3 regions of the Billgrantia sp. NRB1 genome follow, and region 1 is predicted to be linked to each of the others. Evidence: predicted binding sites of a transcription regulator. Region 1 holds the regulator's gene; each other region holds the start of a gene.
The links. The regulator sigma-54, encoded in region 1, starts transcription at its own class of promoters, with help from an activator protein. The targets are predictions, from matches to a motif close to TGGCACNNNNNTTGCTNT.

Region 1 (3,271 bases):
CTGGCCGGGTGGCCCGATTGCGTGGGTGTCAGGTGGCTGCCTGTCGTCGGATCGCCTCGATCAGGCGCTCATGCAGCTCCCGCTGACTGGCGCTCTTGCGCAGGGCCGTGCGGGTCTCGACGTCGTTCATGATGCCGGCCACCTGGCCCAGCAGCGCCAGATGGGTATCGTCGGCCTCCTCCGGGACCAGCAGCACGAAGACCAGATCGACTGGCTCGCCGTCGATGGCGTCGAATTCGATGGGGTCGGCAAGCCTGAGAAAGGCGGCCACCGGAGCGTGGCAGTGGGGGCTTCTCGCATGGGGGATGGCCACGCCGTTGCCGATGCCCGTGCTGCCCAGGCGCTCCCGGCCGATCAGCCGGTCGAAGACCTCCTGGCTATCCAGGCTCGGGGTGTTCTGGGCAATGAAGGTGCTGAAAAACTCCAGCACCCGCTTCTTGCTGCCGCCGGGAACCCCGAACAGGGTGCGTTCGGGGGGCAGGATGGTTTCCAGTGTCATGGGGAATCAGCGAGCGCCGGCGCCCTGGGCGCGGGCCTGTGCTTTTTCCTTGTGCTTGACCAGCTGGCGGTCGAGCTTGTCGGTCAACGCATCGATGGCGGCATACATGTCGGCGTCCATGGCTTCGGCATGAAGGTCGGCACCGGCGGCATGCAGGGTGCAGGCGGCCTGCTGGCGCTCTTTCTCCACGGAGAGCGTCACCTGCACATTGGTGATGTTGTCATAATGGCGCTGCACGCGAGTGAGTTTCTCGTCAACATAGTCGCGCAGGGCATCGGTCAGCTCTACATGGTGGCCGGTGATATTGACTTGCATGGCAGGCTCCTTCGTCTTTCGTGTGGTGATTCGATTGTAACCCTTTTTCCTGCCTTGCAAACCCCCTGTTTCAGCGCCTCGCCACGGGGGTCGGGCGCGGCGGCGAACGGCGTCATTTGAAGCGCTTGCGCTCGCTCGAGGAGGGAATGCCCAGGGCCTCGCGATACTTCGCTACCGTGCGTCTGGCCACGCGGATGCCGTCCTCGGCCAGCAGGTCCACCAGGCGGCTGTCCGACAGGGGCTTGCGAGGCGCTTCTCCCTGCACCAGCTTGCGGATGCGGGCGCGAATCGCCGTGCTGGAGTGGGCGTCACCCTCGCCCTCGCCGCCGACCTGGCTGGAGAAGAAAAACTTCAGCTCGAACACGCCCCGGGGGGTGTGGATGTACTTCTGGGTGGTGACCCGGGAAATGGTCGACTCGTGCATCTCCACGGCCTGGGCGATATCGGCCAGCACCAGCGGCTTCATGGCCTCCTCGCCCTGCTCGAGGAAGTCGATCTGGCGGGCCATGATCTCGCGACCGACGCGCAGCAGGGTATCGTTACGGCTGACCAGGCTCTTCATCAGCCAGCGAGCTTCCTGCAGGTGATCCTTGAGAAACTGGTTGTCCTGGCTTTTGTCGGCGCGACGCACCAGGGCCATATAGTCGGGCTGGATGCGCAGCCGCGGGAGCGCTTCGGCGTTGAGCTCGATGCGCCAGCCGCGGTGGTCGTGCAGGGCCACCAGATCGGGGATGACGTAGTCGCTGCCCACCTCGCCGTAGGCGCTGCCGGGGCGGGGGTCGAGGGTGCGGATCAGGCGGATGACCGCGTCCAGCTCGGCATCCTCAAGGCCCAGGCGACGCTTGAGGAGCCGGCGGTCATCGGCGGCCAGGGCCTCCAGGAACTGACGGACCAGGCGCCGCGCCTGGGGCAGCAGGGGCGTGTCGTCCGGCAGCGCCCCTAGCTGCAGCATCAGGCATTCACGCAGGTCGCGGGAGAAGACGCCGGTCGGCTCGAACTGCTGCAGGCGCAGCAGCACCTGCTCGACCTCGCGGGTCGGCAGGCCCTCGAGTCCCTGCTGGCGAAGGCCGTCGCGGATCTCTTCCAGCGGTTGGGCCAGGTAGCCGGCGCCGTCCACAGCGTCGATCAGGCTCTCGGCAATCAGTCGCTGACGCGGCTCCAGGTCGGTCATGGCCAGCTGCCAGACCAGGTGGCCATTGAGGCTCTGGCCCTCGGCCTGGCGCTCGAAGTCGGGGCCCTCGCCCCCGGCGGGCGCGCCCAGGTCCTGGTAGGTGTCCGACCAGTCGCTGTCGGTGCTGAGCTCGCTGGGAATCTCGCTGGCCCAGTCGTCCTCGGGGGTCTCGCTGACCTGCTGTTCGCCGAAGCCGTCGTCGAGCTCCAGCATGGGGTTGGACTCGAGCGCCTGCTGGATCTCCTGGCGCAGGTCCAGGGTGGAGAGCTGCAGCAGGGCGATGGCCTGCTGCAGCTGAGGGGTCATGGTCAGCTGAGTGCCGACGCGCAGTTGCAGAGAAGCTTTCATGGCCATGAGAGACGTTGCTCATTTGCCGAAAAGCCCCACCCTAGACCGCGGCCGGGTGACATGCAAGAGACTCTTCGATAAATTTCTTGCAATAAGTATACCAGGCGCAATCTGTGTGCCGAGGTGGCGCAATAACATTCATATCAGCATGTTGCGATCAATATAGGATTAGAGGCGAAAGTCCTCGCCCAGATATACCTCGCGCACCCGCCGGTTGGTGAGGATGGCTTCGGCGTCGCCTTCGGCGATGATCTGACCGTCGCCGACGATGTAGGCGGTGTCGCAGATATCCAGCGTTTCGCGCACGTTGTGGTCGGTGATCAGCACGCCGATGTCCCGCGCCTTGAGCTGGCGAATGATGCCCTTGATCTCGCCCACGGAGATGGGGTCGACGCCGGCGAAAGGCTCGTCGAGCAGGATGAAGGCGGGCTCGGTGGCGAGCGCCCGGGCAATCTCCACTCGCCGGCGCTCGCCGCCGGAAAGGCTCATACCGAGGTTGTCGCGAATGTGGGTGACATGGAAGTCTTCGAGCAGGCCCTCGAGGCGCGCCTGGCGGCCGCTGCGGTCCAGATCCTTGCGGGTCTCGAGAATGGCCATGATGTTGTCGGCCACCGATAGCTTGCGAAAGATCGAGGCCTCCTGCGGCAGGTAGCCGATCCCGGCCCTGGCGCGCTCGTGCATGGCGGCGCCGGAGAGATCGCGATCGTCGATATGCACCGTGCCGGCATCGGCGCGTACCAGGCCCACGATCATATAGAAGGAGGTGGTCTTGCCGGCGCCGTTGGGGCCGAGCAGGCCGACGATGCTGCCCTGCTCGATGGTCAGGCTGATATCGTGAACCACGCGGCGGCGCTTATAGCTCTTGGCCAGATGGCTGGCCTGCAGAGTCTTCATGGAGGATGCCTTACTGCTCGGGCTGCAGGGTCATGCGGATGCGC
Region 2 (3,271 bases), 790 kb from region 1:
CGCTCAGCGTGTTCGAGAACCTGGAGCTGGCCATGGCCGCCGACAAGCGCATCCTGCCCACCCTGACTGCCGGTATGAGCGGCGAAATACGTGATCGTATCGATGAGGTGCTCGTGACCATTGGCCTCACCGCGCTGCGAAGCCGGTCGGCGGGGATCCTCTCCCACGGCCAAAAGCAGTGGCTGGAGATCGGCATGCTGCTGATGCAGCGTCCCAGGCTGTTGCTCGTCGATGAGCCGGTGGCCGGTATGACAGAACAGGAGATGGAGCGGACCGCGGAGCTGCTGACAGGCCTTGCCGGCAAGCAGTCCGTCGTTGTCGTCGAGCACGATATGGGCTTTGTGCGCTCCATCGCCCGCCAGGTGACGGTGCTCCATCAGGGCAGCGTGCTGGCCGAGGGCACCATGGATCAGGTGGCCAGCGACCCGAGGGTGATCGAGGTCTATCTGGGGGCCGAGGCCGATGAGGAGGTGGCGTGATGCTGAGTATCGACAAGCTCAATCAGTACTACGGCGAAAGCCACACCCTCTGGGACCTGGACCTCGAGGTGCCGGCGGGGGAGTGCACCTGCGTGATGGGCCGCAACGGGGTGGGCAAGACCACCCTGATGAAGGCGATCATGGGCGAGGTGAGGGTGGCCTCTGGCAGCATCCGCTACGCCGACGACGTGGAGCTGACCAAGCGGCGCGTGGAGGCGCGCTCGCGGCTGGGCATCGGCTATGTGCCTCAGGGGCGACAGATCTTCCCGCTGCTTACCGTGGAGGAGAATCTGCGCACGGGGCTTGCCGCCCGGGGCGACGGCCGCAGGACGATTCCGGCGCGCATCTATGAGCTCTTCCCGGTGCTTCAGGAGATGAAGCACCGCCGCGGCGGCGATCTTTCCGGGGGGCAGCAGCAGCAGTTGGCCATCGGCCGGGCGCTGGTGATCGAGCCGCGCCTGCTGATCCTCGACGAGCCGGGAGAGGGCATTCAGCCCAATATCGTCACCCAGATCGGTGAGGTAATCCGTCGGCTGATCGCCGAGGACGGCCTCACCGTGCTGCTGGTGGAGCAGAAGCTGCCCTTCGCTTGCCGCTATGCCGATCGCTTCGTGATCATGGACCGGGGACGGCCGGTGGCGAAAGGCGAGATCTCCGAGCTCTCGGATGCCCTGATCAGGGAGCATCTGACAGTCTAGGTCATGCTGTACCGCGCCTCCTGTGGCGGCAGGGTGCGTGCACCTATATGGGCAGTCTGCACGCCCCAGTGCACTTATGGGGTGCGTGGGGAGCCCTGACTGTGCACCGTGGCGGGGCGTCGGAGCGACGCAGTGCAGCTGGGTGTTGATTCAAGTTGCTGAATATAAGTAGAAAAAAAAATCCTTGCCCGTTCTGGTACGTCCCTTGCTCTTCTTGGATAGATACCCTGAAGCACGAGCCGCCCATGACCGCGATTGAGACAGCCCCGGATGCCAGCCCGTTGACGGACTCCGGCCATCGCTTCGATGACGGGCGTCGCTGGCACGCTTCTCTCGAGCTTGGCTTCGAGGCGCGGGATGGAGTCACGAGGTTGGCGAGGGCGCGCCACCAGGGGCCGCTGCGGGTCCAGCGCCCCTTTTACCCGGAGGGTCGCCTGGGCGCCTGCCACCTTTACCTGCTCCATCCGCCGGGGGGCCTGGTCAGCGGCGATGCCCTGACCATCTCGGCGCGGGTCGAGGCGGGCGCCCAGGCGCTGCTCACCACGCCGGCGGCCAACAAGCTCTATCGCGCCGACAGCCACGGAGTGGCCTGGCGCCAGGCCACCGACCTCGCGGTCGACGATGGCGGCACCCTGGAGTGGCTGCCCCAGGAGACCATCGCCTTCGACGGCTCCCGGGGAGAGCAGGCCACCACCCTGGCGCTTTCCGGCGCCGCCCGCTGCCTGGGCTGGGAGGTGCTGGCCCTGGGGCGCCCGGCAAGCGAGCTGCCCTATCGCTCCGGTCGCCTCGAGCAGCGCTTTCGCCTCACCCGCGACGGCAGGTCCCTGTGGCTGGAGCGCCAGCCGCTGGACCCGGCCCACCCGCGCTTCATGGGGCGCTGGGGGCAGGGGGGCGCCAGCGTCCAGGCGACTCTCTGGGCGGTGGGGCTGAACGACGAGCCCGAGGCCATCGAGGCGCTGCGCTCGTCGCTCCCCGCCTCGCCCCGCTGGGCGGTGACCGTGCGCCACGGCGTGTTGCTGCTGCGCTACCTGGGCGATGAGCGCCGGGAGGCCTGGTCGCTCTGCGAGGCCGCCTGGCGGGTGCTGCGCCCGCGGCTGCTGGGCCTCGAGGCCCAGATCCCGCGGATCTGGCTGACCTGATTCCCCACCTTCACCGACGAGAGGACGCCATGGAACTGACCCCCCGCGACAAGGACAAACTGATGCTCTTTCTGGCGGCTCAGCTGGCCGAGCGACGCCGCGCACGCGGTCTGAAGCTCAACTACCCCGAGGCGGTGGCGCTGATCAGCTTCGAGATCATGGAGGGCGCCCGGGACGGGCGCAGCGTGGCCGAGCTGATGAGCTACGGTCGCGAGATCCTCGGCCGCGACGACGTCATGGAGGGGGTGGCCGAGATGGTCGACGAGGTGCAGGTGGAGGCCACCTTCCCGGACGGCACCAAGCTGGTCACCGTTCATAGTCCGATTGTCTAAAACTGGCTGCAGGAGGGAGCAACGCCATGATTCCCGGTGAGTATCAGTTGCAGGACGGTGAGATCGCGCTGTGTGAAGGGCGCGAACGGATCACCGTCGAGGTGGCCAATACCGGCGACCGGCCGATCCAGGTCGGCTCCCACTACCATTTCGCCGAGACCAACCCGGCGCTGGTCTTCGACCGCGACAAGTCCCGCGGCCATCGCCTCGACGTGGCCGCCGGCACGGCGATCCGCTTCGAGCCGGGCCAGACCCGCGAGGTGGTCCTGATCCCCTTTGCGGGGGAGCGGGAGATCTACGGCTTCCGCGGCAAGGTGATGGGTGCGCTGGAAGGAGGCAAGTCATGAAGATCTCGAGACAGGCCTATGCCGATATGTACGGCCCCACGGTGGGCGACCGGGTGCGCCTGGGCGACACCGAGCTGTGGATCGAGGTGGAGCGAGACGCCACCCACTACGGCGAGGAGGTGAAGTTCGGCGGCGGCAAGGTAATCCGCGACGGCATGGGCCAGAGTCAGCGCGACGACGACAGCGTGATGGACAGCGTGATCACCAACGCCCTGATCCTCGACTGGTGGGGCATCGTCAAGGCGGACGTCGGGATCCAGGCCGGGCGGATCAGTG
Region 3 (3,271 bases), 2.0 Mb from region 1:
CGACCGTCAGGTCGAAGGCGGTAACCTGGGCCACCGTCCGCGGGTCAAGGGCGGCTACTTCCCGGTGCCGCCGGTGGACAGCTTCCACGATATCCGTGGCGCCATGTGCAACACCCTGGAGGCCATCGGCCAGACCGTCGAGGTGCACCACCACGAGGTGTCCAACGCCGGCCAGAACGAGATCGGCGTCAAGTTCAACACCCTGGTGAAGAAGGCCGACGAGCTGCAGGAGATGAAGTACGTGGTCCACAACGTGGCTCACGCCTACGGCAAGACCGCCACCTTCATGCCCAAGCCGCTGGTGGGTGACAACGGCTCCGGCATGCACGTCCACCAGTCGTTCTGGAAGGATGGCGTCAACCAGTTCGCCGGTGACGAGTACGCCGGGCTCTCCGAGATGGCGCTCTACTACATCGGCGGCATCATCAAGCACGCCCGTGCCCTGAACGCCTTCACCAACGCCTCCACCAACTCCTACAAGCGTCTGGTGCCTGGCTTCGAGGCGCCGGTGATGCTGGCCTACAGCGCCCGCAACCGGTCTGCCTCCATTCGTATCCCCTACACCGCGAGCCCCAAGGGCAAGCGCATCGAGGCCCGCTTCCCGGACCCGACCGCCAACCCCTACCTGTGCTTCGCGGCAATGCTGATGGCCGGTATCGACGGCATCAAGAACAAGATTCATCCCGGCGACGCCATGGACAAGAACCTCTATGACCTGCCGCCGGAAGAGGGCAAGGCCGTGCCCACCGTGGCCGAGAGCCTCGACCAGGCGCTGGCCTCCCTGGACGCCGATCGTGGCTTCCTCACCGAGGGCGGCGTGTTCACCGACGAGATGATCGATGCCTATATCGAGCTGAAGATGGAAGACGTCGAGCGCCTGCGAATGACCACCCATCCGGTCGAGTTCGACCTGTACTACAGCTGCTGAAGCGGACGGCCGCCCCAGGGCTGGCCGCACCGTACCTGCATGGGGGTTCCGCCACGGTGGAACCCCTTTTTGTCGTACACTCTCCAAGGAGAAGGTGCCGGTCAGGCGTGGCGAAGGCGGCCAAGAGAGTCGGCGAGGCGTCGGCGGGCGGCGTGGAGAGCGACGAAGAGGACTTCCGGTATGAGCAAGGCGTTGGCGTGTCTGGCCCTGGGGCTGATGATGATGGCCACATCGGCGCTGGCCACTACCATCTATCGCACCACCGATGCCCAGGGTAACGTGACCTTTACCGACCGGCCCGATCTCGGCGGCGAGCAGGTGGAACTGGCGCCCCTGACGGTGGTGCCCTCGCGGGGGGAAGTGCGCTCGGCGGAGCCGGAGCGGGTGGAGGGCCGCGAGGCGCCGCGTCGTGACCCGGCCCCGGGGCAGCCCTTCATGCCCTATGATACCTTCCGCATCGTCTCGCCGGAGCACGAAGAGACCCTGCCCACCGGCTACGCCGGTGATGTCGCGGTGGAGCTGGCCATCGAGCCGGCGCTTCGTGAAGACCATCAGGTGCGGCTGCTGGTCGGCGGCGAGGTCAGCCAGTCGGCCATGCATACCAGTGCCTTCATGCTTACCGGCCTCTACCGCGGCGAGCATGTGCTGCAGGCCGAGCTGCTGGATGCCAGCGGTGAGGTGCGCCACCGCACCGAGCCGGTGACACTCTATGTGCAGCGCGCCAGCGTCAACCTGCCCCAGAACCCCAACCGCCCCGATTAGCTCGCCCCTCGCCGGGCACCCCCGCCGCTTTGCCCGGACGGCACTCCCAGGCCCTGTCGCGACAAGCCGCGCGATGACGGTCGCGATGAGGCCGAAGCGGCAGATGGCGGGCCCGCGGCGCGCTTCCAGGAGCAGCGCCGCCGCGACGGGCCATCGCTCGAGCGCCACCTGTTTCGCGACCCTTGAGCGGGACGGTGTGTCCGTCAGAGGTGGCGTATCAGGGCAGTGCTCTTCTCACTGGTGTGCACCCGCCCTGGCGGCGCACTATATTGGTGCAATAACCTCGGGTGCGAAAGCACCGAAACGGCGCCGGGCCGCGGAAACGCTGGTTGGCGCGCTTCTTGCTTCTTTCTAGCTGAGTGCCGGCGCCCTTGCAGGGCAGCGCCGCGCCAGTTGCCGCTTCATGATTGCCCGGGGAGGCACGAAGTGGGTGCAAGCCTCTATTCAAGGATAGGCCACCATGTACCAACGCCTGATGGAACATCTCACCACCGCGGTGCTGCTGCTCGATGACGGCTTGCGGCTGAGCTGGATGAATCCGGCCGCCGAGGCGCTGCTGGCGGTCAGCCTGGGGCGGGTCACGGGGGTGCCGCTGTCGTCATTGGCCGCCGACGACGATGGCATGGTGGCGGTGCTGGCCAAGGCCCGCGATGGGTTTCATCCCTTCACCCAGCGTGAGGTCAGGCTGACTCTGGTCACTGGCGCCACGCTCACCGTCGACTATACGGTAACGCCGCTGTCTGCCAGCGAGCTGCTGGTGGAGATGGAGCCTCGCGACCGGCTGCTGCGCATCTCCCGGGAGGAGGCGCTGCTCAATCGTCAGGAGGCGATCAAGGTACTCTCCCGCGGGCTCGCCCACGAGGTAAAGAACCCGCTGGGCGGCATTCGCGGCGCTGCTCAGCTGCTCGAGCGGGACCTGCACGACCCGGCGCTGGCCGAGTTCACCCATATCATCATTGAGGAGGTCGACCGGCTGCGCGACCTGGTGGATTCGATGCTTGGGCCGAATCGGCTGGCGCGCCATGAGTCGCTCAACGTCCACAAGGTGCTCGAGCGAGTGCGTGCCCTGCTGGTGGCCGAGACGCCCGAGGTGCAGATCAGCCGCGATTACGATCCCAGTCTGCCGGACTTTCCCGGCGATGAGGCGCAGATGATCCAGGCCGTGCTCAACGTGGCCCGCAATGCCGTGGAGGCCATGGCCGCGGCGGGAACCGAGGCGCCCTGCCTGCAGCTGCGGACCCGGGCGCGCCGCCAGTTCACGCTTGGCGCCGAGCGGCACCGCCTGGTCTGCGAAGTGGCCCTGATCGACAACGGCCCCGGCATTCCCCAAGAGATGCAGGAAACCCTCTTCTATCCCATGGTATCGGGCCGGGCCGACGGCAGCGGGCTGGGGCTGTCCATCGCCCAGGGCATTCTGCATCAGCACCAGGGGCTGATCGAATGCGACTCACGGCCCGGCCACACCGAATTTCGACTACTGATTCCGCTGGAGAAGCGCCATGACTGATGTCGCACGCGTGGTGATTGTCGACGACGATCGCGCCATTCGCTGGGTGCTGGAGCGTGCCCTGGCCCAGCCCG

Region 2: the regulator sigma-54 is predicted to act here: its motif matches at 1,372-1,389, upstream of ACZIYR_RS08295 (urease accessory protein UreD).
Region 3: the regulator sigma-54 is predicted to act here: its motif matches at 2,021-2,038, upstream of glnL (nitrogen regulation protein NR(II)).

The regions. Positions count from the first base shown of each region.
Region 1 is NZ_CM167783.1:2,622,799-2,626,069, reverse strand. It holds gene ptsN (PTS IIA-like nitrogen regulatory protein PtsN) at 29-499, opposite strand; gene hpf (ribosome hibernation-promoting factor, HPF/YfiA family) at 506-814, opposite strand; gene ACZIYR_RS11950 (RNA polymerase factor sigma-54) at 927-2,339, opposite strand; gene lptB (LPS export ABC transporter ATP-binding protein) at 2,502-3,227, opposite strand; gene lptA (lipopolysaccharide transport periplasmic protein LptA) at 3,238-3,271, opposite strand, start outside.
Region 2 is NZ_CM167783.1:1,832,436-1,835,706, forward strand. It holds gene urtD (urea ABC transporter ATP-binding protein UrtD) at 1-479, shown strand, start outside; gene urtE (urea ABC transporter ATP-binding subunit UrtE) at 479-1,177, shown strand; gene ACZIYR_RS08295 (urease accessory protein UreD) at 1,423-2,316, shown strand; gene ACZIYR_RS08300 (urease subunit gamma) at 2,346-2,648, shown strand; gene ACZIYR_RS08305 (urease subunit beta) at 2,675-2,995, shown strand; gene ureC (urease subunit alpha) at 2,992-3,271, shown strand, end outside.
Region 3 is NZ_CM167783.1:387,668-390,938, forward strand. It holds gene glnA (glutamate--ammonia ligase) at 1-928, shown strand, start outside; gene ACZIYR_RS01710 (DUF4124 domain-containing protein) at 1,109-1,690, shown strand; gene glnL (nitrogen regulation protein NR(II)) at 2,151-3,197, shown strand; gene ntrC (nitrogen regulation protein NR(I)) at 3,190-3,271, shown strand, end outside.